3 regions of the Acetobacterium sp. MES1 genome follow, and region 3 is predicted to be linked to each of the others. Evidence: riboswitches for the same ligand, from Rfam matches in the RefSeq annotation. Region 3 holds a riboswitch; each other region holds the start of a gene.

Region 1 (10,768 bases), on a different contig from region 3:
TATGATGGGAAACTACAAAATGGCACATACAATGATTCGGGTATTGGATTTAAACCGCTCTCTGGCGTTTTACAAAGAAGCTCTGGGATTTGAGGAAGTACGACGACGGGACGAACCAACCTATGAGTTTACGCTGGTGTTTTTAGGCGATGGCAGTCCCAACGGTCATCAGTTGGAACTGACCTACAACTATGGTCAGGTGGCTCCCTATGATTTGGGCACTGCCTACGGTCATTTAGCCGTCGTGGTTGATGATCTTGAAGCATCCTGGGCCGCGCACGACGCAAAGGGCTACCAACCCACTGAGCCAAAAGGTTTAAGTGGTGATGGTAAACCCCGTTATTATTTTATTACTGACCCGGACGGCTATAAAATTGAAATCATCCGGAAGTAAAAGTTTGCCATGATAAGAGAGGGAGTACCTCTCTTTTTTTTAACTAATTTCTGGTTAAGTGAAAGGGGGCTATGAAAAACGATTGTCATCATCCGAAATGAAAAGCATTATCAGGCTAGAACCTTCGAATATTTGATCCTATCGGGGGTAAGAATTATATTAAAATACTATTCTAATTTGTACTGAGATATGGAGTCGCAATTGGAGAAAAAACGAATCAAACTGGCTATTTTATCAGTTGCATCACTTTTAATGATATCAATGACCGCTTCTGCCATTCTTGCCGATATCGAACAGCATTACCCCAATGTGTCAGAAACCATGATTCAAATGGTTTTGACCCTACCGGCGTTATTGGGGGTGATTTTTGCATTTGCTGCAGGTCCACTCTCAATGCGGATCTCAAAAAAGAGTCTTGTGATTTTTAGTCTAACTTGCGGGCTCTCTGGTGGATTGATGGGATTGATACTGGGGCCGCTGGCGATTGAATATTTATGGCTTTCCAGTGTTTTGATTGGTGTCGGTCAAGGAATTAATGCAACAATAACTCTGGCCTTAATCACCGTTTATTTTTCTGGCGAAGAAAGCGGGGCGATGATGGGACTCCAATCGGCTTTTCTTAATGGCGGTAGTATGGTGCTGTTGTTTACTTCCGGTTTGCTGGCTAATATAAAATGGAATGGAGCTTATCTGGTTTATCTGGCTTTTCTACCGGTTCTTGTGATTGTCATAAAATATTTGCCCCATGATCAGCCGCTTCCAGCGACCCAACTAAAAGCAAGAAATCGTACTGAAAAACTAAATGGTACCGTCTATTTTATTGCCCTGATCATCTTTTTATTTGGCAGCTGCTTTTTTGTTTTTCAGACTAACATAGCGCTGCTGGTGGTGAGCAAGGGCTATGGGGATGCGACGCTTAGCGGTATCATCAACACCCTGATATCAGCAGCCGGAATGATCACCGGTTTTCGTTACAGCCATATCATCTACCGCCTAAAAACAATGACAATAACCGTCGGAATCGCAGTTGTGGGACTGGGGATGAGCCTAATATTTTTTCTGGGATCGTTAGTCAGTATCTGTGTTGCCGCTCTTTTTATCGGATTTGGAATTGGTGTTGTTATGCCAACAGGAATTTATCTGGCCGCCAACGCAGTAAGAAAAGAGAATCAATCCACTGCCATTGCATTGGTAACGGCAGCGGTCAATTTAGGAATGTTTGTCTCACCCTTAATCTTTGATTGGATATCGCTCCAGATCCCTGACAGTGATATAAGTATCAAGTTTATGATCGCATCACTTTGCTTGCTGCTATTGGCAGTAGTATTTGCAATGAGTCGTCGATTTGTTTTAAATAAGCCGCAATAGAATTATGCATCGTATCGAAGTTTAGAAATTATCAAATCCTTATCTGTACCGGATTCGTACGAATTGATCGAAGTAAAGGAGAGCTCACCATGAGAAATCATTTAAAAAAAATCACCATTACAGCAATATGGGGAGTTGTTTTTACGAGCCTGGTTTTATTGTTCTGTTTTCCAATGATTGGCCATGCCCTTAATGAGAATAAGCGGGTGTTGTTTATCAGTTCATACAGTGAGAATTTTCCAACGGTTCCGCTGCAAATTAAGGGGATTCAGTCTGCGCTTGATGAGAAAGTTAGTCTGGATATTGAATATATGGATACTAAGCGGCTGGATACTGTGGAGAATAAACAACTGTTTTATGAAAATCTTGCTTATAAATTAAAAAATCTGCCGCCCTATGACGCCGTGCTCGTTGGGGATGATAATGCCCTGCAGTTTATGATCGATTATCACGACACGCTGTTTCCCCAAATACCAGTGGTGTTTTTCGGAATCAATGACTTCGACCGGGGAAAGTCAGCAGCCGAAAGCCCTTACTTTACCGGAATGTTCGAAAAATTTTCAATGGTCGAAACGATTAAAATCGCCCATAAATTCAATCCTAAAGCTTCCCAAGTTATTGGTATTGTGGACTCATCACTGACCGGTCAAGGTGATCAGGGGCAATTTCTGGCCACTCAAAGTGAATTCGATAATCTTGATTTTCGGGTCTTAAACGTATCAGACTATACCTTTGCTGAGTTTGGGGAAATTCTTAAAAATTTGGATAACGATGCAATTCTTTTATACCTGAGTATGAATCAGGACAAAAACGGTGTTGTCAAGGACTTAAGCGATCAGTATCAATTTTTAAAAGATAATACCAGCATACCGGTCTATCGAACCAGTATCGGCGGAATTGGTGACGGCATATTGGGCGGAAAACTGATTGATTATGAGGCCTTTGGACGGATCTCCGGTAATTTGATCATGGATATATTGAATGGCAAGTCCGTGGAATCAATGGGTCTTATTGAGGATACGCCCTATTACTATATATTTGATTATGATCTCATTAAAAAATTCAATATTCCCGAGTCGCTAATTCCCCAAAATGCTGTTTTAATTAACAAAGAACCCTCACCACTGGAAAAATATCGAGAAATTTTTGTTAGTATTGGGGTTCTAATACTCTTTCTTTTGATTGTTTCATTAATTCTTATCGTCGATAATTTAAAACGGCGTACCATTCAAAAACAATTACAAGAAAGTTATGAGCGACTGAAAATAAGCAATGATCATCTAGAAAAAACAGAAGACAAATTGAGAACACAGTATGAGGTCATTGAAAAAAGTCTCAAAGAGGTCGGTATCCTGAATCAGAAATATGCCATTGCTACAGAAATTACAAATAGTGCAGTTTGGGAATTGGATTTAGATACCAACGAAATTCTAATATCTGATAACTTTTCTAATGTCAGTCGAATCCTTAATGAAAACGAAAAATTTGAAGATTTATTGAGTCGATTAACCGATCCGGAACACAAAAACAGATTATTATACGAAATACAGTCGTATTGCACTGGGCGTAAAAATGAGATTGATATTCAGATCCCCATTAACGATGAGGATAATAAAGTAAAATGGATACTATTCCGGGGCAGAGGAATAGCCCAGGGAAATGGTGTTATTAAACAAATTCATGGAATTCTTATGGATACGACACGAATGAAGGAACAGGAAGATTATATTGAATACCTTGCGACCCATGATTTTTTAACCGATTTGCCAAATCGAATGAGTTTTTTAGAAAAACTCTCGGATGCACTGGACTCTGGTAAACCTGGAGCCGTTTTATTGTTTGATATCGATAACTTTAAAGCGATCAATGATACCCAGGGACACGTTTATGGTGATGAGATCTTAAAAATGATTGCCCATCGACTCAGTAACATTTCCAATGAAAAGACGTTTATTTCCCGTTTCGGCGGTGATGAATTCCTGATTTTAATGAAAAATATTAATGGAACCCAGGAAGTTGAAAAATTCGCTCAAACTACAAAAGCAGCCTTTGATAAAGCATTTGTACTCAACGGCAAAGCCAATAATATCAATATCAGTATGGGCTTAACCTGTTTTCCGGAAGACAGTTGTGACATCAATCAAATTATAATGAATGCCGATACAGCGATGTATCATGTTAAACATAGCGGTAAAAACAACTACATCTTTTATTACTCTGAAATGAAAGACATTATAAATACCCGAATCGAAATAGAAGCGATTATTCGAGAAGCCTTAGAAACAGATGGCTTCAAACTTCTCTATCAGCCGCAAGTCGACTTGTGCTCAGCTCAAATCCATGGGTTCGAAGCATTATTGCGATTAAAAGATCATAATATCCAACCAGATCAATTTATCCCAGTTGCAGAAGATACTGGGCTGATTATTAATATTGGGCGTTGGGTAGCTAAATCTGCGATTGAACAATTTGCGAAGTGGCGAGATATGGGGTTCGGAGAAAAAATAATTGCGATTAATTATTCCAGTAAACAATTGAAGGATAAAAATTTTATCGCATATCTGGGGCAACTCATAACGACTCATGCAGTTAAACCAGAAATGATTGAAATCGAAATTACAGAAAGCATTCTGCTGGAGAATGATACTGAAACGATGTCTTTTTTGCAGGGATTAAAAGATGCTGGTTTCAAAATCGCCCTGGATGACTTTGGTACCGGCTATTCGTCTCTGAATTACCTGACATATATACCAGTGGATAAGGTTAAATTGGATAAATCCATCAATGAAAAGTTTCTAAACCTCAAAAACAATCAGGTCATGGATAGTCTAATTTCATTGGCACATAGTCTAAAACTGGAAATCACCGCAGAGGGAATCGAGGATTGGAATCAATATTGGCAATTAAAGCGTGGCGGTTGTGACTATATTCAGGGATATCTTTTTAGCAAACCACTGGATTCAGCCGCGGCAGAAAATATTTTTAATCATTTCTTTGAAATAGACGATGAAAATAAACCCGTAAACGACCTAATTAACCCATTTTTTTAAAAAGTCCATCCATTTTTGCAATATCAGATGGATGGACTTTTAAAAAACAATCACAATAGTTCAATTTTTAGTTATGCAGCAACAGTCAATCTCATCAGGGATGATCCACTGAGCAATCGTTGATAGTAAGCTTGCGTACATTTTTTATATTTGTTGAAAAGTTTGATTGTTTCGTTTTCATTGCAATACACTTTCCAGCAACCACAATATTTACAGTTTTTTCCTTCATGCTCGATAAATCCCTGAACATCTTCAAACGGATAACTTAAAAACAAGCCAATCTCGTGAGGGAATTCACTGGAATTTTGAATCCGTTTAGATAAAAATTCCAGGCAAGACTTCAAATCATCGGTATGATAGCCAATATTCTGAAGAAAGCTGTCCACCCGGGGACATGAAAAATCTTTAAGCAGTCGACTTTCACGATAAACATAAATTAAAACCCGACTGGCATTTATCCTCAGTACCTCCAGATAGACACCACGAGCATTCAACATATCATTACACTGATCCAGCTGCTCTGCGAGTTGGCAATAGCTGGTAAATGGATAACTGAATAAATTACCAGTTTTCATTCCGGCCAATGTAGGCGAGCAGTGGCGTATCATTTCTCTCTCGAATTTACTCATGACTACATCTTCCGGGTCTGCGATTTTAAAACACACCCATCGCAATTCTTACATTGAGCACAATGCTCTTCCAGAATGTTTCGTAATGCAGCCAAACTGCTGCTATGTGACCGTGCCAGGGGTAAATTAAGTCTTTTTGCCTCATCGGTCGCACAGTTTACCATTTTATGAGAAACCGTCCCAGTAAATAATACAATCAAATCTGGGACGCCGATTTTCTTTTTCATCGCACCCTGCATTTGGGTGAAAACCTTAGCCCGGCAATCATATTCTTTGCATAAATCTTTATATTGATAAATCATGCGATCATTTCCGCCAATAATAACAATGCTCATTAGGTGCCCTCCATCCCCTTGTGTTAGTTATAACTAACTGATTATAACTTATCACAATTCGGAGCAGCTGTCAATTATTTTTAAATATTTATTAAGGAATTATTATTGGTTTTTATGGCTGACTACAAAGCTCATATTTAAATATTATACCGCATAAATCAACATACAGTATTTTAAGCATTGACTTTATATTGATTAACAGTTTTCGCGAAATAACATTGATCATCAAAAAAACGGCTGCAACATTAGATTATTATAATACAATTGATGATTGATAATAATATCACAAAATTGCACAACAATATTAATCAAAAGTCGAGTGATGCACAAGAAACATCGGCGCATATAATGAATATCTTATATTTAATGTCAGTAGTAATCTAAAGTATTTTGAGCAAAATATTACTGCTGCAAATATAATAAAAAAAATAATTCGCAAAATATTCACTTGACAATTGATAATATATGCCTTATCATGATGCCAATAGAATATTTAGCAAACTTATCGAAAGGTAAGGACGCAAAGCTTTAGGGTCTAAGTAATTATTTATATGACAGCCAGTTGCACAACCACATTTTTTAATGATGATTATAATGCAACGTGTCAATGCGTTGTTTTTTTATTCTATACGATTCAGTTATTGGTCAATTTAATATTTGGCAAACTTATCGAAAGGTAAGGACGCAAAGCTATAGGGTCTAAATAAGTATTTATATGACAGCCAGTTGCAGATTATAGGTGTATTTAATTCGCCTTAATTGCAACGAGTAAATCGTTGCTTTTTTATTGCAAAAAACGAATGGAGGATACTGATGGATCAATTACTGATAACTGCAGAAGTTTTTATGATTGGAGCAGTGACTGGCGTATTAATGAAAGAAGCGACTGATTATTTAGTCAGACAGCGAGTCAAGACCTTGACTAACCATCAGTTGTCCGGCAATGTTACAAAAACAATCTTTTGGGCGATGCTTAACGCAACCATCTGGTTGATCTTTGTAAAGCTCAACGGACTTGAACCAAAAACATTGGAATGTATGTTGCTCTTTTCAATCTGTGTCATTCTTTCTGCTGTAGACATCAGCATTAAAAAAATCCCCAATGAGCTGGTATTAATGACGATATTCGTGGGCGGTGCCTTCATCATTACCGGGCAACCGATTGCCAGTATTGGAATGAATATCTTTGGTTTAGTAATTGGTTTTATTATATTCTTTTTACCAGCAATAATTGGAAAGGGCGCTGGTTGGGGAGACGTAAAATATGCCGCTGCGGTTGGTTTTTGTTTGGGTGTTTATGGAATAATTTCTGCGATTATGATAATGACTTTCTTTCTGATGATCTATACAGCATACCTGATCATTAGACGAAAAGGTAATTTGAAATCAAAGGTTGCCCTGGGACCGTTTATGGCTTCCAGTTTTGTATCCGTATTAATTTTAAATTTTAACAACACAAATTATCTGATAGATTTTGGAATGTTGTTTTAAACCAAGGCAAACTTGGTATCGATTACGTAAAATTTATTAAAAAGGGAGAAGAAAAAATGAAAAACGGATTATCACGCATGATCAGAGAAGAAGATGGACAGGGCATGGTTGAATATGGCTTAATTATCGCCGGGATTGCATTGGCTGCCATTGCCGCCATTTGGTTATTGGGACCCCAAATCGGGCAAATGTTTACAGATATCGGCACTCAGTTAGCAGCATAATGATTCTAATTAGTTTGACTAACAAATATAAAATATTGAAGGAGAAACTGAAATGAAAAATCAATTGATGCACATGATCAGAGAAGAAGACGGACAGGGTATGGTTGAGTATGGTTTGATTATTGCCGGGATTGCATTGGCTGCCATTGCTGCCATCTGGTTACTGGGTCCACAAATTGGTCAGTTCTTTACCGATATCGGTACTCAATTAGCGGCTTAAACGATAATAGATCAATAGAAATTTATCGAAGATACTAATTAAAAGGAGTAAATAAAATGAAAAACGTATTATCACGCATGATTAGAGAAGAAGATGGACAGGGTATGGTTGAGTATGGTTTGATTATTGCCGGGATTGCATTGGCTGCCATTGCTGCCATCTGGTTACTGGGCCCTCAAATCGGTCAATTCTTTACGGATATCGGAACCCAATTAGCAGCATAAAGCCTATAGGTAGTTATTGTGTTTACTGTGAAGAAACCAGTGGCATATTGGCAACGTCAAAGTGGAGATTTCTGCCGGACGTAATCAATATGCCTTTTTTAATCGGCTAAACGATCTGCTCCAGTTACAGTTAAATAAATCAGATCTTCAGGATGAATGATCAGGGAGGAAACATGTTTGCAAACATAATCAAACGGATAAAAAAAGAAGACGGGCAAGCAATTGTTGAGCTTGCTATCACCCTGCCAATTTTGATTATGATTTTGTGCGCAATTATCGATTTTGGTTGGCTGTTTATGAATCAGAACAGTATTGATTATGCCGCAAGAGAAGGCGCACGCTATGCAATCGTTCATTCAACCAGTAAGACAGCAATTGAAGAGCATATTCGGACAATTGCTCCTGAGAACATTGCCGACACTGTAGACATCAGCATCACGTTTACAAATACATCAAACCCCCGTCTTGGTGATGTAATCATCGTTATCAGCGATGATGTGAATATATTGACTCCAATTGTTGGTGTTTTTGTTCAGGGTGAAACCATGAATCTTTCTTCATCCTGTACCATGAAGGTGGAGTAAATGAGACAGATAATGAACTTATTAAAAAAATTTCCCTATAGACAGATAAAAAAATCCGAACAAGGTGATGCGTTGATTATTGTGGCCGTTTCGATGGTATTTATTATGGGAATGCTGGCATTGGTAATCGATCTGGGGTTGGCGTTTTTAAGTACTGGAGAACAGCAAAAAGCTGCGGATGCAGCCGTATATTCATCCGGGCGGTTACTACCCATCGAAACGGGAAACACCACCAAGGTCAATCAGATTAAAGAGAGTGCCATTAATTATGCCGATCTTAATGGTTTTCCGGATTTAACGCCTGAGGATGTCATTCTGGGGAAAATCAGTAATGGTCAATATACTGAAATTCGTGTTACTGTTGATAATACGGTACCGATGTATTTTGCCAAAATATTTGGAGTCGATTATTTGGACCTTACCCGAACGGCTGTGGCAAAACTGTCGCCAGTTATCAGAACCACTGGGGTGGCACCAATTGGCTTGACGAAAGAGGAAATGGAATTAAGGTTGGCCAGCAATAACCTGACGCACGTAACTTTGAAATACGGGGAAAAAAATGTTTGGAGCGATTCCCCATCCTTTTTTGGAGCACTTGATCTCGATGGCCAAGGAGGGGGGGCCAGCGATTATCGGATTTGGATTACCCAGGGTTATGCCGGTGAAATCAGTGTTGGTGATGTTCTCTTAAAAGAAATGGGAAACATGGAAGGACCTACTTTTCAGGGCTTTGATGAACGTTACAACGGTTGTACCCATTTTGGTGCGCTCAGCGGCGGTGTTGGCTGCACTACTGATAATTTCGAACCGACATGCCCGAGAATTGTCAAGGTGCCCATTTACTCGTATACGGTTGATAAACAAACCGTTGTAGTGGAGGGATTTGCCGCGTTTCTTCTGGAAAATCAAACTGATAAAGGTGAAATCACTGGTTCATTCTTAAATATGGTGTCAAATGGCGCTTCTTCTGGAAGTAACGTCGGGGAAGGAACCGATGGGGATTTTGGATTATATAATTTGATCCTTTCCGAATAATTAATAATTACCGGTATTTTGGGTAAATACCATTTATAAACCCATTAATCAGTTGAATGGAGAAATCGATGAAAAAACTCGTAATAATTGCATTGATCGTATCGGTGATCACCGGATTTGCAGTTTTTCAATTTGCAATCTCTCTGCAAAAAGGCAAAGACCAGGCGACACAGCCCGTTGTTTTGGCAACTCAAGCCATTCCCAAAGGAACCGTCATTGAAAAAGAGATGCTAACAACCGAAGAAGTACCAATTGAGATGGTTCACCAACTGTCAATTGCCAATCCGGAGGATGTTCTGGGGCGTATCACCAAGGAGAACATTGAGGCCAATGAACAGATCCTGACCAGTCGTTTAAGTGATACCAATCAGGAAAATAATAATTTATCCTACGCCATTGAACCAAATTATCGGGCCCTGACCATTCTGGTCGATGAAGAAAAAGGGGTAGGTGGATATTTAGTCAAGGGAGATCGTGTTGATCTTGTCACTATTTGGATCACAAAAGAAAATGGTGTCGTTTCACAATATGTTGTCGAGAATATCGAAATCCTGGAAATTGGCCCAATAAGCACTGGCGACAAAGGCGGGGAATACACCTCAGTAACGGTATCGGTACCAGCAACTGAGGTCGAGAAAGTTACCTATGCGCTGTCAATCGATCAAACACCGAAGTATCGTCTGGTACTCCGCTCACCAGTTGACAAGGCCATTTTGGGTCCAAAGCCGTTCATGCCTTAATCTAATTCGGCAATAAATAATAATTCATATATTATAGAAAAAAATGGGGTAAACGCCATAGAAAAGATAAAGGTAATGATTGTCGGAAATAATGACAATCGGATCTATGAAATTAAAAGCCTGCTTCGCAGTGACAGCGTGGCATTTATCGGTTTCTCAAAACAGGATGAAAATGTTCTGGAGAAAGCCATCAGTTTGAAACCCCATGTGCTGATTATTCAATGTGAAGATGACTACAAAGCAGCCATCGATTTGGCTGAAAAAATATATATCCGAATTCCCGGATGTGCAGTAATTCTTATCTGTGACAGTTTTGATGTAAGCATGATCGAAAAAGTCATGTTGGCCGGGATCCGCAAAGTACTACAGTTCCCCATTGATGCTGAAACGTTACAGGAAAACATCGAATTGGCTCATTACATGGAAAAATCCCGTTTGGAAAATGCGGATATCACGGCATCCAATAATATGCAA
Region 2 (10,449 bases), on a different contig from region 3:
CGGTTGTACCGGCGGGGGCGGGGGCGGGGGCGGGGCAACTTCTTCCTCATCGTCCATGCCACTGGCACCCATCGACATGGTTACAATTTCCCGGGCCAGAGCAGGTTCCATGGCACTGATAAATTCACTTTCAACCAGGCCTTCAATGCTCAGATTAAACTTTATACTAACCAGATTATCGCCCTTCAAGGAAAACAAATCACGAATACTGGCTTTACTGGTAGTATCCAGTAGGGTTGGCGGTGAAATATTGACGACTTTTCCCAGAAATGAAGCTAATGCGCCTGCTGCCGCTCCCATCATCTGGTTCATGATTTCACCAATGGCACTTTTGCTGATTTCATCAAACTCAATATCATCACTGGTGTCCATATCAAACAACTGTGACAAGATTTTTTTCATGTCCGACTCTTGTAACAGCAGGACATTAGCCCCTTCGATTCCCTCAACATAGTTAATCAAAACCCCGATTACTGGTTCAAGGTAAGCGAACTCAAACTCTTCGACTCCGATTGTTTCAATTCTTGGCGTCGTAATATTAACCTTGGTATTTAAAATGGTTGACATTGCGGTGGCGGCTGTGCCCATACTGATGTTCATAACCTCGCCGATAACATCAACTTCCATTCCGGATAGCTTATCTGGATTTTCTACTGCTTCTGTCATATGAATAGTTCACTTCCCCTCTCGTTAAGCTCTTTTATCTGAATCGCTCTTTTTTTCTTGTAATCACCCATTTCTCCCCTAAACCAGACTTCATCGTTGACAACAATATCAACCATCGAATTTGCCGGTTTATTCAACTTGATGATATCCCCAACTTCCAGCTCGTAAATATCCTGGGAGAGTACCTCCGTATCACCTAGGACACCTTTTATTTCCAACTCCGTCTTTCTGATTTCATTGATAATATTTAAGCGTCTCTTTTCCTCTGCCTGTTGATCGCCTCTTTTGATATTCTTCTTGGTTTGAGACATTTTCTTTTTAAAGAGCATATCCAGGGTTGTCGCCGGAATACAGATGTTAATCTTTCCCTGGGTTTCATTTACTTTAATACTCATAACAATAATGACGACATTTTCATCGGCCCCAATCCCCTGAAGAATTCGGGAATTGGTTTCAATTTTCATTAACCGGGGAGAGATTTCCAGATAATCAAACCAGACGTTTTTCATCAGGTTGATCATCCCTCTGAAAAAATACTCCATAACCCCAATTTCAATTTCAGTAAACTCCCGATCTTCCTTGAGGGGCTTGCCTGAACCGCCCAATAACCGGTCAAAACTGCAAAAACCAACGTCTTTGGAAAGATCCATGATGACCAGATCTTCTTCATCTTCGCTGTCTTTAATATCAAAATCAATCAGCCCCATTAAGACCGAATCGGGGAGGGCATTATTAAACTCGTAGTACTGCTGTTCTTCCACCTCGATTATTTCTACCAAACTGTATGTCTGCAGAATTCCTGTTATATGAGAAGACACCAGCCGGGCATAATTTTCATAAATACTGAATAAATGCTTAAGTTGCTCTCTGGTAAAAAGCTTTGGTCTTCTAAAATCGTAATCTTTAACCTTCTTACCGGCCACCGGACTTGGCGCTTCCGGCTCATCTTTACCACTGATCAGGCTGCTTAAAAGGCTATCAATTTGACTTTGCGAAAGAATTTCTGCCATTTCGTTTCTCCTAAGTGTTTGTCTCTAATTCTATTGTGCAACTGTATCTGTTCCTGTCGCAATGTCACTGAAGAAATCTTCAGTTTCGGAAATAATGATTTCAACCCGGCGATTTTTGGCACGGTTTTCTTCAGTATCATTGGGTGCGATGGGCCGATACTGGCCAAATCCCACTGACAATAATTTTGCCGGATCAGTAATATAGCCATTCTGCAAGAATCTTAGCACCTCATTGGCCCGGCTGCTGGATAAGTCCCGATCATCAACTGGTGAATCAGCCTGGGCCGTGTGTCCATCAATTCGGATTGATTTTATCGTCGGCTCCACAGCTTTAAAGGCCTGGCCAATGTCTGATAAGACCTGTTGTCCGCCGGGTTTAATCCGGGAACTGTCGGGTTCAAAAAAGATTGATGACATAAACTTGATCGAAACCGCTTTTTCATATTTTTCAATACTGACTGCATCATCCAAGCCATTTTCCTTGGTATACTGACTCAGGTATTGATAGAGATCTTCCAGATCAACGATCTCTTCCACCGAAATGTCCTCGTTTGGGGATGTTGAACCGTCTGACTCAGTCGCTGTTCCGGTCGTTTCATATACTGCAGCTGGATTAAATATCTCAACCAGTTGCTTATACTTTGCTGCATCCAACGTTGACATCGAGAAAAGTAGGATAAAGAAGATTAAAATCAGGGTGATCATGTCTGCATAGGTATTCAGCCAGGCATCTTTATTGATTCCTTTTTTGTTCTTATTACGCTTGCCCATAATATATACCCCTATTTTTAACTTTCAACAGCTTTTCCTTTTTTACCTTTGGATTTTCCACCTTTTGATGGGGCTTCACCATTCGCTTTCCTGATTTCGTCTTCCGTCAAAAAGTTCATCAATTTGTCTCGGATGTATTTGGGGTTTTCGCCTTCTTTTATGGCAACTACCCCCTCAATAATCAGTTCCTTGATTAGCAGATCCCTCTCCTGAGCAATTTCCAATTTACTGGATACTGGCATAAAGACACAGTTTGCCAGTACCGATCCATAAAAAGTCGTAATCAATGCGACCGACATATCAGAACCCAGGGTGCTGGCACCACCTTCAAAGCTCATGTTTTTTAGCATGTTTACCAAACCAATCAGGGTTCCGATCATCCCAAAGGCCGGCCCCAAAGCAGCGCCCATATCATAAATTTTTCGTTCGAGATCGTTTCGTTCCGAAATATAATCGATTTTCTGGTCAAACCAGGATCTTAATTTATCTGGCTCAATGGCATCGACAATTCGCAGGACACTTTCCTTAAGAAACTCATCCTGAATATCGGCTGCCTTTGCTTCCAGAGCCAACAATCCCTTACGTCTCGCCTCTTTGGAAAGTTCTGTCAGAATATCCACATATTCCAGAGGATCTTGTTTACTTTTAAAAAATATCATCTTTAAATGCTTCGGGATATGTTTAAATGATTTGATCGGAAAAGAGGCGATCAGCACGAAAAATGTTCCACCGATGGTAATAAACATACTTTGAGGATCAATAAAATTCATTAATGCCCCGATGTTAAAACCATTTGCAGAACTGAATGTCATCCCAAAAAACATCGTAAAGACGACTAGGACATAAGCAATGATTGTTGAAATTTCCATAAATTTATACTTCCTGTCAGAATTTAGTGGTTAACGGCTAAAAATATTTCGTTTGTATGCAATTATCTTTGATAGTACCTGGGCTGAACTTTCGTTTACCACATAGTGTTTGCCATTCGTCAGGCGAATGGTGGTATCTGGTTTTTCTTCAATAATTTCAATGATCTCACAATTAAGTAGAAACTTTTCATTCTTTTGTTTGTTTAATCTGGTTAATTCTATCATATTTCCACCTTAAAATATATTTTTTATTTTCATAGTATAACCTAAATAGAAGTAATTTTCAACTTTTTACTAAGTAACAGCCAGATACCAAAGGGGTGGATCCACCCCTTTGGTATCTGGCCAGGATAAAAAGCTCATCCCGAAGGATTTTTTCCCTTCGGGTGAGCTCTTCTTAATTATTATTTGCTATCGCTTCAGGTTAATCAATTCTTCCAGAATCGAGTCAGAAACTGTGATGATTCGAGAATTTGCCTGAAAACCACGTTGGGCAACAATCATGTCGGTAAATTCCTGAGATAAGTCAACATTTGACATTTCCAGATTGGCTGATTCGGTACCCCCAGTGCCATTGGTTCCAGCTTTTGAAGCAATCGCCTCGCCGGAGTTGGCCGATTCCATAAAGTAGCCATTGCCATCCTGGAGCAGGCCGTCGTTGTTGGCGAATTTAGAAATGGCCAGGTAGCCAAGGGTGACAGGGGTGTCGCTGCCAGCTTCGATCTTGCCGATGGTGGTCTTTGTAGCTGCCACAGTATTCGCTGGATCAGCATTCGTAAACATCGCATCAAAAAGATTCGATTGCACAACCAACTTAATTTTTCCTTGCGTATCAGGATCAGTCAATTCAATCGTCATTGGACCATCTTCAGCTGGCATTAAACCACTATAATCAAAAGGAATTGGGGTACTTACATTTTCAATTCCACCGCCCTCATTAGAAACTCTTAAAAGCATCGATTTATCGGCGTCTATTGAGATACTTCCAAAATCAAAGACACCAGCAACTGGATCTTCTGGAAGTTTCGTCGTATCAATTTTTAATCCCGGTAGCTTTGGAAAGGTTAGAATCCCATTTTTAAGCACTGGTTCGCCATAGTTGCCTTCCGGATCATCAAGTTCTTCCCCTTCTTTATTCTGCAGTCCGGTAGCTAAGGAGTAGTCGCCTGATGCGGATCTTGTCAGTGTTAACGGTCCTCCTTGAATGTCTGCATTGGGCTCAAGTGCGACTGCTGCTTTTGCCAGTACATTTGTTGAATCAGTCCGGACCATATAGCCAATAACCAGATCTACATCACCAGTATAGTTTGTATCTTCTGGCAAAACTAAATTTGTAAGCCATTCGGGCATTGAGCCTTTGGTAAACTCAGGATCACCGGCTTTGATCCCGGTAATCTCGCCAGATTTACCAATGGTAATGCCGGTGTATTTTTCCAATTCGATCGGGTCAACGTTGATCGCCTTCAGCCCATTCATTGACAGGGTTCCATTGGCATCCAAAATTGCATTACCTTCAGCATCAATCGGTATCCCCATGACCTTACTGCCAGCACCATCGGTTAGATTTCCCAGTGCATCAAATTTTAAATTACCAACCCGGGTATAACGGTTGGCTCCGGCCGTCGGCTGAACGGTTAAATAGCCTTCGCCAGCAATATAGACATCTAATGCCCGACCAGTGCTGGCTCCGGAAGAAATTGTATTGAGCATATCTATGCTGGCAACCTTGGCGCCGTACCCCAACTGGCTGGCATTGGTACCGCCAGTCGTGTTGGTAGCTTCAGTAGCGGTTGATAAATTCTGATACAGCACATCACTGAAAACCACCCGGCTGGCTTTAAAGCCGTAAGTATTAACATTGGCAATATTATTACCAATTACATTTAATTTGGTCTGGTGGGCTGCCATCCCGGAAATTCCTGAGTATAAAGATCTGATCATTTTTGATTCCTTTCTGTGCCGTTCGAAGCTTATCTGTCGGTCAAAGCTTCCAGTTTCCTCATCGAGGTCCAACTATATAAACACGGCACCATCAATATCATTGAATAGTTTATTTTTCATTTCGTTTTTGTCCATTACAGTAATAACCCGTTTATCCGCTGCATTGACGATAAACGCCGAATTATCCATCATAATTAAGGCATTGCCAATCCCTTTTTCCTGAGCTTTGTCACAGGCATCTCCCAATTTTTCCAAATCACTGTCAGATACTTCAATATTACGCTGTTCTTTTCTGATACTGGCGTGTTTGGTAAATGTGACACTGTTTTTTATTTGTTGATCGAGAAGCTCCCGAAAGCTATTTTCGCTTTTTTCCGGATTCGTAACTTTCGAGGTCTGATTCGTGGGATTGGTTATTTTTTCGGTTTGTCGAATGATGGCATCATTTAACCGATAAAAATTCCCATTGATTCTGTCCGTCATTGGATCACCTCTTCTTAAACACTAAATGTCAATTATTCTGATTTCGACTGCGTTACTTCCATAATACTGCTCATCGGGTAAGACACACCATTCACAATCACCTGAGCATCGCCGTCATATAAGTTGACACCTTCAACAACCCCTGATACCACATGGAGAGATCCATCAGAAGCGTTTTCTGCCAGAGTAATGTCTTTTCCAATCAAACTCATGGAGTAAACCGTTTTGGTCATTTCATTCAGTTCAGTCAAGGCCTGCACCATCGAAAATTGAGCCATCTGGGTTGTATATTGCGAGGTGTCTGCGGTATTGTTCATATCCTGATTCTGTAACTGGGCCACCATCAACTTGAGAAAATCATCCATATCCAAAGATGTGCCGGTTTTCTTTGTCGAAGTAGTTGTTGCTGACGTCGCTGCTGCGGTACTTAAATAATTATTAATACTATCAATCGCCATTATATCTTCCTCCTTAAATCAAATAATTCACACGGTGGTTGGTATAGTTCTGGAGATTCTGGGGAATTAATACCGATTCGTCTTCATCACCATTTGTTGTGATGCTGTTTAATACTCCGCTGCTTTTAATAAACCGTTCTCTTAACAGAGCCTGATTTTGATTTTGATTGGGATCAGAACCATTGTTCATCATAAATGCTGCGTTCTGACTATCGCCACTTTGTTCTACCGGGGTATTTAAGTGCACCGTTTCCACTTGAACATTCTGAAGCGCCAAACCTCTAACCAATTGATTAATTTGTTTTCCCAATAGTTTTTGGGTTTCCTGGCTGACGGCCATAATATCAATGATCAGTTTTCCCTGATCGTAGCTCAATTTGACATCAATATCGCCTAAATTATCTGGTGACAAGGTCATTTGAAATACCGTTGGCTTGTTGGGCTCGAAATTCTGAAGAATTTTCTGCTGAACCTGCTGAGCGACCTCTGTTTTGTTCGTTGCTTGAACTTCTGCGCTTTTGTTTGAATTAACAGCGGCCATATTAACTTCCCGGCTATTCATTTTTTCTAAATTCTGATCTCCAATTTGCCCTTGTGCTTTTTCTAGAACATCCGATACTAATATTCTTTTGTCATCAGATTCTTCCCCTGATCGTTCCTCATTCTTTGCAACGCCCCCTGTGATTTTAGAAACATCATCCACTAAGCCAGATTCAGCATATTCAGTTATTGCAATTTCCGGTTCAACATCTTCACTAAATGTTCTTGCCGCCATTTTCGGTTCAGTGTCTTCTCTGAATGTTGTTGCTGCTATCTCCGGTTCAGTATCTTCTCTGAATGTTGTTGCCGCTATTTCCGGTTCAGCATCTTCTGAAAATTTTATTTCTGTCAACACAGGTCTAACGGCTTCAACCTGTTTAAACATTTGTCGCCGGGAATCTGTTGAAATTGTAAATTTGAATTCATCTCCCAGCTCGATTTGATTTTCTTTTTTTAAAGATTGATCACCTTCATTATCAGAGGTTTGTACACTCGCTTGCTCAGGCTTGACACCTTTAACTATCTCCGGATCACCATCAATTTTGACTTGGTTTTCACTTTCCATCTGGCTGGTGTTTTGTTGAAAAATCAGCATCTCTTCTTTTGTAACTTTGCCTGCCAAGACGAGCATTTGCCCCTGATCACTGCCTGTCTTCGGCTCTTCAACCCCTTCAATCCCTAATTTCAGGTTAAGCCGTGTCAGTGCTGTTTCGATACCTCCCTGAAAACTCTGGATAGCCATTAACTGTGCTGAATCCAGTGTTGATAAAGAACTGCTTTGCTGTCCTTCATCGCTTTTTAGCTCCGCTTCCTTCGGTTCTTCAACTTGATCATCAATAGTCGTGACCGCATCATCTTTTAGTGATGTTTGATCGCTTTGCCGTCGATTGTTTTCCGCAATCGATTTGGTTTCCCGCTGATTCTTTCGAACCTTCTCCAAATGATGATCCGCATGGCTGACATTCTGTTTTGACTGATCCAGCAAATCTTTAAACTGGGCGCTTCTTTCGTGTCCGCATGACTGACTGGTGGACGGATTTTCTGATTGCAAATTAAACCCTCTCACTCCCGTCATTGTCGACTTTCCTGTCGCTTGAAACTCTAAATTCATTGCCTACCTCCCTTCGTAAATTTAATTATTACCGATACAAAAACGTACCGCTAACATATCGAACAATTAAAATTGTTCGTTTATTATAACAGCCGAAACGACCGCAATAACCTACATACTATATGTATACTATATAAGCGAAAAAGACCTCTGTAAACATCTATATCACAAATTAAATTGGATCTTAAGAAAACTCCTATTTTAAATAACAATTGTTTCCGTCAAAAGAATCTTTCCTGAAAAACAAACCGGTCATTATTATATAACAGTCGACTATAACCCTGCAACTCATTTTATGGTTTAATTTCTAACAAAAAAAAGCAGCGACATTGCCACTGCTCATCATGGTAATCACCATCTCAATTTGCAACTGGCTGTCATATACCACCGTATTTAGACCCTGTAGTTTTGCGTCCTTACTTTTCAATAAGTATGCCAATATTACGTTGTTGTAATATTACGATATAATCCTCTCATTGTCAATGAAAATATTACTTTCTTTAAGGTAAATTTCTTGTAAACACCTCTATTTAGCTGTATTTATCTGCGTTTTGACCCTACCAGGTTGGTTGTATTTATTGCTGACTATCTTCCATCTCATTGTCATAATCATCTTTGGCAATCAACCCCTGATGCAGTTTTAAACCTAAAATACCCTGGGCAATGTTCGAGGCATGATCACCAACCCGTTCAATATTGGTCAACAGATCCAGAAAAATGACTCCGGCATAAGGATTGCAGATTCCCTCGTTAAGACGACGGATGTGGTCATCCTTTAAGCTTTCTGTCATTTCATCAATTTCTTCTTCTTCATCAAGAATTTTATAACATAAGCTTGACTCTTCTGTTTCCATTAATTCTACCATATCTCTGAGTGTGTTGGAAGTCAAACTGATTAAATTTAACACTTCCTGATTGGCAATATCACTGAAGACGATTTTATTAGTCGCCCGCATCTCAGCCAGCTCCCCGATATTCATGGCATGATCGCCAATTCGCTCCAGATCATGGCTCCCTTTCATGACGAAGGCCAGACGATCATTTTCTTCTTCCGACATATTTTCGTTTGAAAGCTTAACCGAGTATTCCACGATGCCTTGCTGAAATTCATCAATGCGTTCTTCCCGCTTAACTATTTCTTCAACCAGCTTTTCATTCCCATCCATGATGGATTCACAGGCGATTTTAAAATTCTTAAAACTCATTTCGGCCAGGCGATTTGTTTCTTTGACAACCTGACCTAAAGCAACAGAAGGATTATTGAGCAATCGATCATCCAGCTGCAATCCTTTTTCTTCTTCTTTCTCAGGATAGATTCGATCCAGAAAGGTGACAAAATAATTAATCAGGGGGAATAATACAATGGTGTTGGCTACATTAAAAAAGGTATGCGCCATGGCAATTTGTCTTGCCACATTGGGAACCACCTCACCGCTACTACTGATAAATACGCCGGAAATACTGACAATGAATTCATAAATGGGATTAATCGCCATGATGCTGTCCATCCCAACGAGCAGGATCATCACCCAGATGGCGCCAAAAACATTAACAAAAAGGTGGATAAAGGCCGCTTTTTTTGCGGCCGTGGAGGTGCCAATGCAGGAAATCAGAGCGGTCACACAGGTTCCAATATTGGTACCGATTAAAATGGGAATACAGATTTGGATCGCACCGGTTCCCCCAATACTGGCAAATACCCCTGACAAGGCCAGTGCCTGGAGCAAACCAATGGAGGCACTACTGCTTTGTATGATACCGGTGATCAGGGTTCCGATCAAAACTCCCAGCAGCGGATTTTTTCCATAAGTTGATAACAGATAAATGAAATCTTCACTTTCCCGGAGTGGCTCCATTGCAGTTGACATCGCAGCGATACCAAAGAATAAGATCCCAAAACCAAGCATGATACTGCCCCAATCGCGATTTTTTTTGCGGGAACTGAAAAGCGTTATCAGGGCACCAAAGCCGATAAAAACGGGTGCAAGTTCCGTCACATTAAATGCAATTAACTGAGCTGTGACTGTTGTTCCAATATTGGCACCGAGTATAACCCCAGCCGCCTGGGTAAGTGTCATCAGCGCAGCATTGACAAAACCAACCACCATCACCGTTGTGGTGCTGGAACTCTGAACAATCATTGTGACAACGGTTCCCACCAGGATCGCTTTAACCTTATTATTGGTTAAAACTTCCAATAGTTTTTTCATTTTTGTTCCAGCTACCGTTTTTAAGCCTTCGCTCATCATGTGCATCCCAAAAACAAATAACCCTAAACCTCCGAAAAGGCCAATCAGCATTTCTAACGTCATTATTTCCTCCAAAATAATCATTGATTAAGGCAACATCTATTCCAAATTAATAAACATAATGAAAGACCATGCATTTGCAACCTAATATCCTTATGTTAACCAGGATAATCGAATTTCTCTAAATTATATCACCTTTTTGAATTTAACATAATTTTAACATTAACTAATCTCTAAGAGAACCTTTTTTTTAATTATTTTATTTTGTATTTTGTTACTTTATCTTTTATAATATTAACCACGTTAACAATCCATTGCCGATCCTATTTCGGGTTTAATTAAAAAAAATGA
Region 3 (10,768 bases):
GCCATTACTGGCAATCGACAACACCCGGGGCGATAAACTGTAATCCAGACACAGCTGGGTCAATAGCATATCGAGCCCTTCATTTGGCAGCTGCTGGGGGAAAACGGCTTGCATACTGGTCAATGTCACGGTTGCCGCATCACGGGCTTCCATGGTAGACGGAATGGCATCAATCGCCATTTCCATCGATTCTTTGGTGAACTGGGCCTCGGCAGCCTGATCGTTCACTACCTGAAAGCTTTGAATACTTGGCAATACCACAAAATAAATCCCAAAAAAACCGATCAATGCGCATCCCAGAATATAAATCAACAATTTTTCCCGCTTGGTCAATTTTTTCATTGGGCCGCACCTGCTTTCAGATAGGCGTCAGCCGAAAAGCCATAGCCCAGAATCGTGTTGGTTGTACTGGAACTCGTCGCCGTGCTGCTGGTTGTTCCGGTGGTTGTGGTGGTGCTGGTCGTCGTTGTCTGGGTTCCACTGACCTGGGCATAGCCGGTGTAATCCACCTGAGTGAAGTAGCCGGTACTTTTTAAGCGCTCGATATAGTGGGCCGCTTCCTTTTCGTTATTGGCGGTGGCTTCGATATGGATGGCTCCGGTAATACCATCATATGCCAAAGCATTTAGCGTTATCACCCCGTTTCCCTGGGTTGCCAGGCTGTTCATCATCACCGAGACCAGATCAGGATTACTGTTAACTGCTGCAGTGATGGTTTCAATGTTGGCGATCTCACTCTGAATGCTGTTGACCTCATCGGTCAGTTCTTTGGCCTGCAGGTATTCCGCCTGATTATTGGGATCACTGATATAGGCATTGGATTCCTCCAAACTTTTTTGGGCGCTGTATTTCAACCCAAAGAAAATCCCAAAGGTGATCAGAAAAACCAGAATCATGGCAGCGGGAAGAATCAGGGCCTTATATTCAAACGGCAGCGCTTTTTTGGCAGCATTGCTTTTGCGGTAGGCAGTAAAAAGGTTGAGGGATCTGGATCCCGAAAAAAAACCGGCAATGGGGTATATATAGTTGCCAAAATCAAATATTTCATCCATTACAAAACTGTTTTTGACATTGGGGGTCTGGGGCAAAGCAAACACACTCAAATCCGGATCAAAGTTTAATGCCTTAATTCCCTCCAGTTCATATTCATCCAGGCCAGCATAGAGACTCATATTTAACGGGTGTTCGGATTTTTGGGATTTGTTGAACTGAATCAGCGATGACAGTTTTCCAGTCAGTTCCTGGGCAAAGGCTTCGGTGCCCCGCTCGGCCAGCAGCCGGGAACGGGTCGAAAAAATAAAAATGCCATTTTCAAACAAGAGCGAAACCAGATTTTTTCCATCCAGAATATTGATGGCAAAGGTCATTCCCCGAAAATCCCGGGTGGCCGTGACATACTGAATGATCGTATTGAGCCCCACATCGATACTCATGATCTGAATTTTAAGGCTGGCAAAAAGCGCCACATAGGATTCGATGACCCGTTTTTCAATCCCGCAACAAAAGATATGATTGCCACTCAATCCGGGAATCGGGGTGTAGTCCACCACCAGTTCGTCATAATTTCCTGCGGACTCATCAAACTCGCCAGCCGCCAGAGCCTCCAGTTCCCGGGGCTTAAGCTTGGGTACCTCCACGGTTTTGGTGAGGATCAGGCTGCTGTCGATGATCAGTTTCATATTTTTAAAGAGCTTGGGACTTTCCTTAAGCGCTTCGGTGATCGCTTCCCTAAACACCTCTTCATTGGTAATAACCCCATTGATCAGGGCCCCGGCCTCAACCGATAGTGTTTTATAGCTGGTGATGGTCAGTCGGCCCTTCTTGATAAGCCCCTGGAGGACCTGAATGCCATCATTGGAAAAATAGACAAGTGTCTGCATATAGAGCCTTCCTATCCGATATTTTGGTATAAGGTCATAATTGGGAGCATGACGGATAACATGATCCCGCCAACGATGCTGGCCATGATGATGATCATCACCGGTTCAATAAAGGTGACCAGCCGGGTGGTGGCCATTTCAGCCTCGTAATCAAAGGAATCGGCCACCGATTCCAGCATACTGTCAAGATTTCCGGATTCCTCACCGATATAAATGGTCGACACCAGCTTGGCATCAAAGCCGTCAATGGTCTGGATTGAGGCTGATAGCGGTTCACCATTGCGCACCTGTTCAATGGCCTGGGGAAACTGGGACTGCAAATAGCTGTTGCCAATGGTCGCCCCACTGATGGTCAGGGCGTTGATCATCGCCAAACCGCTGGAGTAAAGGGAACTCAGGGTTCTCGCAAAACGGGCGGTATAAATGATTTTCATCAGCTTGCCGATCTTGGGGATTTTCAGTTTAAAGTGATCCAGGGCTTTTTTGACCTGGGGAATCGTCACTAAAAAGCCACCCAGCACAATAACAACCAATAAACCGATAATATAGATATACCAGTAGTTGGTCATGGAATTACTGATATTAATCATCAGCTGGGTAATCGCTGGCAGCTCAATCCCTTCAAAAAGGGTAAAAAACTGGGGCAGAATCAGGGTGAAGATCAGCACCACCACCGCCACGGTGATAAAAAAGAGAATCACCGGGTAGGTCATGGCGCTTTTAATTTTGCCCCGTAGTTTGTGTTCCTTCTCATAATGATCGGCCATTTTCCGGGCGGTCCCCTCCATCTGACCGCTGGCCTCACCAGATTTATACATGTTAATCAAAAGCTCCGGAAAAGAACCCTCGGTTAATTCCATGGCATAAGAGAGGGTATTGCCCCGTTGGATCTCCTGATACAGTAAGCCATAAACTTTTTTGATGGCCGGTTTAATGTCCCGCTCTTCCATGATCTTGATCGCCCGGATCATCGTGATGCCCGAGCCCAGCATGCTGGCAATCTGGCGGGAAAAATCGGACAGCTCCATCGGTTTGAGTTTATAGGCCTTATGATGCTCCTGGACCTCATTGATTTTCAGGGCAAACTCATTGTTGGCCCGCAGGGTGCGCCGCACCGTTTCCGCTGATGCGGCTTCCATGGTGCCCTTGATAAGCTGGGATTGTAAATTTTTTGCTGTATATTTATAAACCGGCATGGGCGCCCTCCGTTTTTGACTTTAGCTTAAATTATTTTAACCCAAACAGGGTCAGATACCAACGTATTATTATATCACCAAATAGCAGCGCTGTCATGATGCCGATGCATAAATAGGGGCCGAAGGCCATATGTTTATCCGCCGTTTTTTTAACCAGCAGATAAACGGCCACCACCCCACCCAGGACGACACCAATAAAGGCCGCCAGCAGCGTGTTGCCCCAGCCCAGCATAAAGCCAGCCACCGCCATCAGTTTGATATCACCGCCGCCAAAGGCGTCAGAGATAAAGAGTGCCAGCACCAGCATCGGCAGACTGACGATAAAGATGCCAATGACCCGGAACAGCAATCCGACTTCAGTGAAAACAAAAAAACTGAGCAGCGCCGGGGCCATCAGGGCGATGACCAGACCATTGGGAATAATCATTGTATCAAAATCGATCATCGTGATGCAGATTAAAATCGCCCCGGCGGCAAACACCACCAGCCACTGAAAGGAAAAACCGTAGACCGCAAAAATCAAAATCGCCAGCAGCCCGGTAAAAAGTTCGACTAACGGATAGCGGATGGATATGGACCCGCCGCAATCGGCACATTTGCCCCGCAGCCAGAGGTAGCTAAACAGCGGAATATTGTGATAGCCCTTGATCGGGGCATTACAGTTCGGGCAAAAGGAACGGCCGTTAGCCACCGAAATTTCCAGCGGCACCCGATAAATGACGACGTTAAGAAAACTGCCGATGACGATGCCGATGACAAAAATATAGAGATAAAGAATAAATTGAATCAGTGCAACCATCGGCGTTTTCCTTTCGCATTATTTTTCTTTGGTAACTTCAAGGTTTCCGGGGGAATAGCTGGTGACCCGTCCGCCCCGGCGATAGACAATATAATCGATGGTGGCATCCCGGTTTTCATCAACCACAGTGATGACCGCATCCTGATTGACCTCAACGCCAATATAATCAAGCAGATCATCCTGCACTGGCACCTGGTAGTGACCAGTCGCCGCCGACTCAATGGCTCTGGCCTGGGCGGCCAGATAGACCAGCCGGGCATTGGCGGCATTGGCGCTGTGCTGGCTACTCAGTACCAGACCGGCAATAATCACCACCACAAAAAACAGGATACTGACCACCGCCAGGGGAAACCCCCGATCAAAGGCGACCGGCTCGTTTTTGGCAGGAGGAAACTGATATTTGGCAATTGGGTTCACGGTTTACCTCCCGGAAATGTGAAGCTGCCAACCTTAAAATTTGACAGCAATGATTGACGACAAAACGTTGGTTCATTTTACCATGTGATCCGTCGGATTGGCTTAAAAGGATGTAAAGATTTGGCTTTTTTTAGTAGTGGACTCGCCGATTGACGCTGGTGTTGGTTTGCTTCATTGTCCCCACCTACTGAATATTTGATTTTTATGAACTGCTGAAATAAAAAAAATCTCCCTATCCCCGCAAACCCAATGACGGGTTTGCGCCTGGGAGGGAGGAGAAAATATCCTATGGCGCATAGGCTATCAACTTTATTTCACTACTCAAATTTTGAATTAGGCTTTAACGGATCCAAGACTTCTCCATCTCTTGTATATGTTACTTCTTTTACCTGTCCATCTGTACCAATTTTTACAACCCATAAAGAATCAGTAGCTCCAGCATCTTCACTCGCTTTAATATCCGTTCCCAGAAAAGTCAACATTTTTCTGGCCGCCTCAGGCAGAGCAGCAATTTCTGCATCTGTGTCCGCTCCTTTGAGCACATCAGATCCTAAATTTACCGCAATAGCACCTGCCGCTGCGGGAGTCGCTATATTTAGGTTAGTATTTGCATTAGCTTTGTCTTTTGCAAAATATTCTGTAGCGATTGCTTGCGCAGCTACATAAACTTCTCTCTGTTCTGCAATCGCCGCTTTCTTTTTAGCATCTTTGACAAATCCAATCATTGAAGGAATCGTAAATGCCGCCAACACCGCCAGGATCACCAATACCACAATAATTTCCACCAGGGTAAACCCTTTTCTGCTTCTCCGTATCTTATTAATCAGTTCCATGTTTTGCTCCTTATTTCGTTTTTTTTATGCTCTATATGATCATCTGCGCCAGCGATGATTTATATACTTATTTTTATATATGACTGATTGGTAAGTGATAATGATTATCTCACACTTCTCCTTAAGCTGCCTTAATCCCGCTCCATTATTGCCAAATTTTTTGTCAAAAAAAGCCGCACTCTCACCGTGCGGCAGCTGGCTGTCGTATCGTGGTGGTTTGGTGCCCTGACCACGGCTTTAGACCCTTTAGCTTTGCGTCCCAGGGTTTCCCCTGCTTTGCCTTTTTCGAATTTACATTAGTTTAATCTTAGTTGATAGTGATTAAAAAGTCAAGTTAATATTTTACATCTTCGTGACATATCCTTTGTATTTTAGATGACTCTTTTGCGGTTGAGTCATTGTTCTTTTTAGCCTTGTTTTGATTCGCTTGCGTTAGAAAGCGTAACAACCCTCATAAATTTGCCCGCTTTAAAAACCTGCCCGTCATTTCTATCCATCATTTCAACTTTTAGGCACAAAAAAAGCCACATCTCGTGTGGCAGCTGGCTGTCCTATTATCTGGCGTATAAACCGCCAGCATAACGTAGACCCTAAAGCTTTGCGTCACAGACTTTCATCTGATTTGCTCTTCGCTCTCTTAGGGTAATTCTTTTTCAATTAAAAGTCAAGCTAATCTTTTTATAAATTTTTAATGGGATAAGGTGGTTTTTTAGCCAAGTGTTTTTAATTTGTTCATTTTATGAACAGGTTCTGAATTTTCAACCGTGTTGTGGGCGGTCACGGACCGCCCCTACAAATTATAACTGACGTTATTTTAATAACAGGCTATCGCCCAAAATACTGGTTAAACTCCTGCTTGTCGCTGGCCCACTCAAGGCCGACCTCGTAGCTGATTTTCTGGTCGCGGACCAGCATCGCCAAATCGGCATTGAGGGTTTTCATCCCATCCCGGCCACCGGTTTGCATCACCGAAGCCAGTTGGTGGGTTTTGTTTTCACGGATCAGGTTTAAGACCGCATCGGTGCCAATCAGCACCTCCAGGGCGGCCATCCGGCCCTCGCCGCTAGCCAGGGGCACCAGCTGCTGGGTAACGACCCCTTTTAAAATGCTGGACAGCTGGGTGCGGATCTGCTGTTGGCTGTGGGGCGGAAAAACGTCAATGATTCGGTCGATGGTATTGGCGGCGCCAATGGTATGCAGGGTCGACAGCACCAGATGGCCGGTTTCAGCGGCGGTGACGGCGGCCGATACCGTTTCGTAGTCCCGCATTTCGCCCACCAGAATAACATCCGGGTCTTCCCGCAGCGACGACCGCAGGGCGGCGGCAAAGGAGCTGGCATCGACCCCGATTTCCCGCTGATGAACAATGCTGTGCTTGTGTGTATGCTTATACTCCACCGGGTCTTCAATGGTTAAGATATGGACCGCCCGGTTGGTATTGATATAGTCAATCATCGAGGCCAGGGTGGTTGATTTCCCGCTGCCAGTGGGCCCGGTAATCAGAATCAGCCCCCGGGGCTCCGATGCCAGCTTGCGGATAATCGGTGGCAGCTTGAGTTCCTCAAAGCTGGGGATGGTATCGTTAAGCAGGCGGATGGCGGCGGCATAGCTGCCCTGCTGTTTATAGATATTGACCCGTTGCCGCAGCCCTTCCGGGGTAACATGGCAAAAATCCAGGTCACTTCCATCTTCCAGCTTTTTGCGCTCCGCCGGGGTCAGGATGCTAAAAATCAGCTGTTCAATCAGCTGCGGGTTGTGCTCAAAATCACTCTGATAGAGGCGACCGTTTTTTCTAAAAACCGGGGGCAGGTCCCGGGATAAATGAATGTCCGAACAGTCGTTGCGGCGACCATAGTTGACCAGATCTAAAAAACGCATTCTCAGGCTCCTCCCTATTCCACATAGTATGATAATTTAAGAAATTCTTCCATCGAGGTAATCCCCTGGATGGTCAGATTAGCAACACTTTTTCTCAGCGGAATCAGCTTCCCGGTTTGTTCCACATAGTTATAAATATCCTCAATCGGTTCTTTTCGGGAAATCAGATTGCGGATGGTTTTATCAATCGCCAAAATTTCATGGATGGCAGTTCTGCCTTTATAGCCGGTATTATTACAAATATGGCAGCCCCGGCCCCGGTAGAGGGTGGTCAGCCGGGGTTCTCCCAGCAGCTCTCTTTCAATTTCTGAAGCGACATAGGCTTCGCGGCAGTTGGGACAGATTTTCTTGACCAATCGTTGGGCTACCACCCCGGTCAGGGAGTTGGCCACCAGATAGGGCTCGACGCCCATGTCCTGGAGCCGAACTACCGCCGACACGGCGTCGTTGGTATGGAGGGTGGACAGCACCAGATGGCCGGTAATGGCCGAACGGACAGCAATCGAGGCGGTTTCGGTGTCCCGAGTTTCACCGACCATGATAATGTCAGGATCCTGCCGCAGGATCGAGCGGAGTCCCACATCAAAGGTCAGCCCGGCCAAAATATTGACCTGGGTCTGATTGATCTTGGGCAGGTTTCGTTCCACCGGATCTTCGATGGTGGCAATATTGACATTTCGCTGACTGAGCATTTCCAAAATCATATAAAGGGTGGTGGTTTTGCCACTACCGGTGGGGCCGGTAATATAGACCACCCCATGGGGGCTTTGCAGCATCTGGAGGATTTTCTGATAATCCCCATCGTTCATCCCGAATTGACCGGCATGATCCAGGGGGACGTTCATGCTTAAAAACCGCATGACCATTTTTTCGCCGTAGACGGTGGGAATACTGGAGCTGCGGACATTCATTTCAACCCCATCGATGCGGATCCGGAAATGGCCATCCTGGGGTACCCGGCGCTCGGCAATATCCAAATTGGAAAGAATCTTGATTCGGGCAATCAGCGACTGATGAAGATTATTGGCCAGGGTCAAATAATCAACAATCAGGCCATCGATCCGCAACCGGATAATGGTTTCTTTTTCAAAGGGCTCAATATGAATGTCACTGGCCCCGGCATTATGGCCTTTTAACAAGACCGAATTAACCAGATTGACAATCGGGGCGTCGCCCTCATTGGTGAGGATATCCTCAACAAAAGACAGGCTGCTGCCCTCGACGGTTTTGTTGGCAGCTTTGGCAGCTTTTTTGGCTTCAATTTCGGTATAGGTTTTGCGGATGGTCTCGAGAATCACTTCCCGGGTGGCCAGCACCACATCGATGTTCATATTAGTAATCAGCCGCAGGTCCTCAATGGCATAAAAATCGAGGGGATCATTCATGGCCACCACCAGGTGGTTATTTTCTTCGCCAATGGGAATCAGGGTATATTTAAAGGCGATATTCTGGGGAATTTTTGCGGCGGCTTCCAGATCGATGGGAGTATCGTTTAAATCCAGCACCAGTACATTCAGCCGTTTGGACAGAGCCGTCAGCAGCTGATCCTCGGTGACATAACCATATTCAACCAGGATCGCTCCCAGTCGCTTGCTTTTATCGACTTTCTGATAGGCCAGGGCTTCCTGAAGCTGTTCTTCCCGGATAAAGCCGGCGTTAATTAAGATATCACCAATACGAATGTTCTTAGTTTCCATTATCTTCCTTTTCCAATACCTTCCGGCATTTTAAAAAATCTGTTCTTCGAATTCAAAAACCGTCATCGGTTTGCCAAAATAATAACCCTGGATGATATCGCATCCGAGCGATCGCAGCAGATCGACTTCGGCTTCGGTTTCGATCCCTTCAGCGACGACGGTCATCCCCAGTTTTTTAATCATCTTGATAGTGGATTCCACCACAATCAGATTCTGCTCCCGCTTGAGATGACTGTTGAAAAAACCCTGATCCATTTTAATGACATCCAGGGGTAAATTACCCAGCAGATTGATTGAGGAGTAACCGGAGCCAAAATCATCCATGGCCATTTTAAAACCGTAAAGACGAAAAGCTTCGCCGATCTCAATCATTCGATCAACATTTTCAAAAATGCTGGATTCGGTCAGCTCGATTTCCAGATTGCTGCGCTTGATCCGATACTGATTGGTAATGTTTAAAACCCGTTCAACAAAATCGCTCTGTTTAAGATTCTTACGGGAAAGATTAACAGAAATGGAAATTTCCGGATAACCGTCTGTTTCCCAGCGTTTCAGAATGCGACATACTTCTTCCAGCATAAACATATCCAGCTTTTTAATAAACCCGGTTTGTTCAAAAATGGGAATAAACTCCCCGGGTGAGATCAGCCCTTTGTGGGGGTTTCGCCAGCGTACCAGGGCTTCACAACCACAATAGCGGTTGGTGTGGAGGTTGTACTTGGGCTGCAGATACATTTCAAACTCCTGGTTTTCCAGGGCATCTTCCATCTGATCGATAATTTCTTTTTCATCGCCAATTTTTTTCCGGAAAGCATCGGAATAGAAAAACCAACGCTGGTTCTCCGCCGTCTTGGCAGCAATCCGGGCCATGTTGGCCTTTTCCCGGATTTTTTCCAGATTCCCGGTTTTATCTTCAATGATATAAATGCCAAAATGACAGGACAGCTTTTCCTTAATCCCGATAGTCTCTCGCCTGTCATTTAAAATCTGGATAAATTCTTTAATCCGCCGGATTATTTTATCCTGATCGTCACAGACGCAAAGAATCGCAAAATGATCGCCCGAGACCCGGGCATAGGTTTCCTGTTTGGCCATCCGCTTTTCCAGAATCCCAACCACCAGTCGCAACACCTGATCGCCCTTTTCATGGCCATACTCTTCATTAATAAAACGGAAGCGGTCAATGTCAAAGGTTAACAAGGCACATTGATTGCAGTTTTTTGATTCCAGAATTTCCGTAGCTTCCTGTTTGAATTTTTGCCAGTTGTTACCGCCGGTGACCTCGTCCACATAGGCAACCCGCTCTAGCCGTCGCTTGGAGCGGTATTGAAAAATCAGAATGATCACAAACAACAAAGTCATCGCCAGCAGCGCCGCAACAATCAGCGAAAAGGAATACCAGCTGATCTGCCGGGTTTGGGTGCTGACCACCTGGGTTGGTACCACAGTCATCATATACCAGTCATTGATAGCCAACGGTTTATAAATAGTATGCCGTTCCATTCCCCCATAAAAGCTGGTAAAACTGCCACTTTTACCGGCGGCCATGTTGGCTGCAATGGTCTCGAAAGTGCCGCCATCCCGCAGCTCGGCTTTTTGCATGCGCTCCAGCACATTCTCAAAGTCGCCGGGGCTATTGGCATGCGTCGAGGTGACCACTGCATCGCCATTGGCCTTGACAATATAGGAATAACCCTGACCCGCAAAGCTTTCCACTTCCAGATATTTTTTTAAATCTTCGGTGTTGACCGAAGCCAGTACCAGTCCCACCACCTCGGTGCCCCGGTAAATCGGGACGGCATAAACATTGATGGGCTTGTCATCGGTGTAATCGTTGATAGTATCAGAAACAGTTGCTTTGCCATTGATGGCTTCCTTAAAATAATCCCGTTCTGCCACATTCACTGACAAACCATCGGTTGTCAGTGATGTACCATCCGGCAACGCAATCCCCATCCGTTTATAGTGTCCTTTTGAAGCCTGCAGCGTGATCAAGTTCAGCATGGCATTTTGATCATAGTCGCCATGGGCTTCGATCAGCCGGGCAGTGGTCTCCAGATTTTCCAAC

The links. Region 3 has a riboswitch for cyclic di-GMP ahead of BI182_RS02680 (type II secretion system protein). Riboswitches for the same ligand answer to the same signal wherever they lie in the genome.
Region 1: it holds a riboswitch for cyclic di-GMP, as region 3 does, so the genes downstream of both, BI182_RS10625 (prepilin peptidase) here and BI182_RS02680 (type II secretion system protein) in region 3, are expected to answer to the same signal.
Region 2: it holds a riboswitch for cyclic di-GMP, as region 3 does, so the genes downstream of both, BI182_RS12385 (flagellar hook-length control protein FliK) here and BI182_RS02680 (type II secretion system protein) in region 3, are expected to answer to the same signal.

Annotation. Positions count from the first base shown of each region.
Region 1 is NZ_MJUY01000036.1:6,587-17,354, reverse strand. Features, by position in the region: gene BI182_RS10650 (VOC family protein) at 5-394, shown strand; gene BI182_RS10645 (MFS transporter) at 596-1,762, shown strand; gene BI182_RS10640 (EAL domain-containing protein) at 1,852-4,812, shown strand; gene BI182_RS10635 (DUF3793 family protein) at 4,884-5,441, opposite strand; gene BI182_RS10630 (DUF2325 domain-containing protein) at 5,444-5,776, opposite strand; cyclic di-GMP riboswitch class I at 6,262-6,346, shown strand; cyclic di-GMP riboswitch class I at 6,426-6,510, shown strand; gene BI182_RS10625 (prepilin peptidase) at 6,590-7,267, shown strand; gene BI182_RS10620 (Flp family type IVb pilin) at 7,324-7,491, shown strand; gene BI182_RS10615 (Flp family type IVb pilin) at 7,544-7,711, shown strand; gene BI182_RS10610 (Flp family type IVb pilin) at 7,768-7,935, shown strand; gene BI182_RS10605 (TadE/TadG family type IV pilus assembly protein) at 8,109-8,519, shown strand; gene BI182_RS10600 (pilus assembly protein TadG-related protein) at 8,520-9,554, shown strand; gene cpaB (Flp pilus assembly protein CpaB) at 9,623-10,294, shown strand; gene BI182_RS10590 (CpaE/TadZ family protein) at 10,370-10,768, shown strand, end outside.
Region 2 is NZ_MJUY01000047.1:19,655-30,103, forward strand. Features, by position in the region: gene fliY (flagellar motor switch phosphatase FliY) at 1-666, opposite strand, end outside; gene BI182_RS12350 (flagellar motor switch protein FliM) at 663-1,676, opposite strand; gene BI182_RS12355 (OmpA/MotB family protein) at 1,707-2,447, opposite strand; gene BI182_RS12360 (motility protein A) at 2,465-3,316, opposite strand; gene BI182_RS12365 (flagellar FlbD family protein) at 3,347-3,541, opposite strand; gene BI182_RS12370 (flagellar hook-basal body complex protein) at 3,728-5,257, opposite strand; gene BI182_RS12375 (TIGR02530 family flagellar biosynthesis protein) at 5,330-5,740, opposite strand; gene BI182_RS12380 (flagellar hook assembly protein FlgD) at 5,773-6,198, opposite strand; gene BI182_RS12385 (flagellar hook-length control protein FliK) at 6,212-7,849, opposite strand; cyclic di-GMP riboswitch class I at 8,212-8,296, opposite strand; gene BI182_RS12390 (Na/Pi cotransporter family protein) at 8,425-10,161, opposite strand.
Region 3 is NZ_MJUY01000009.1:4,123-14,890, forward strand. Features, by position in the region: gene BI182_RS02655 (hypothetical protein) at 1-342, opposite strand, end outside; gene pilM (type IV pilus biogenesis protein PilM) at 339-1,880, opposite strand; gene BI182_RS02665 (type II secretion system F family protein) at 1,892-3,076, opposite strand; gene BI182_RS02670 (prepilin peptidase) at 3,108-3,875, opposite strand; gene BI182_RS02675 (hypothetical protein) at 3,894-4,292, opposite strand; gene BI182_RS02680 (type II secretion system protein) at 4,610-5,125, opposite strand; cyclic di-GMP riboswitch class I at 5,313-5,416, opposite strand; cyclic di-GMP riboswitch class I at 5,660-5,762, opposite strand; gene BI182_RS02685 (type IV pilus twitching motility protein PilT) at 5,951-7,003, opposite strand; gene BI182_RS02690 (GspE/PulE family protein) at 7,018-8,700, opposite strand; gene BI182_RS02695 (bifunctional diguanylate cyclase/phosphodiesterase) at 8,731-10,768, opposite strand, start outside.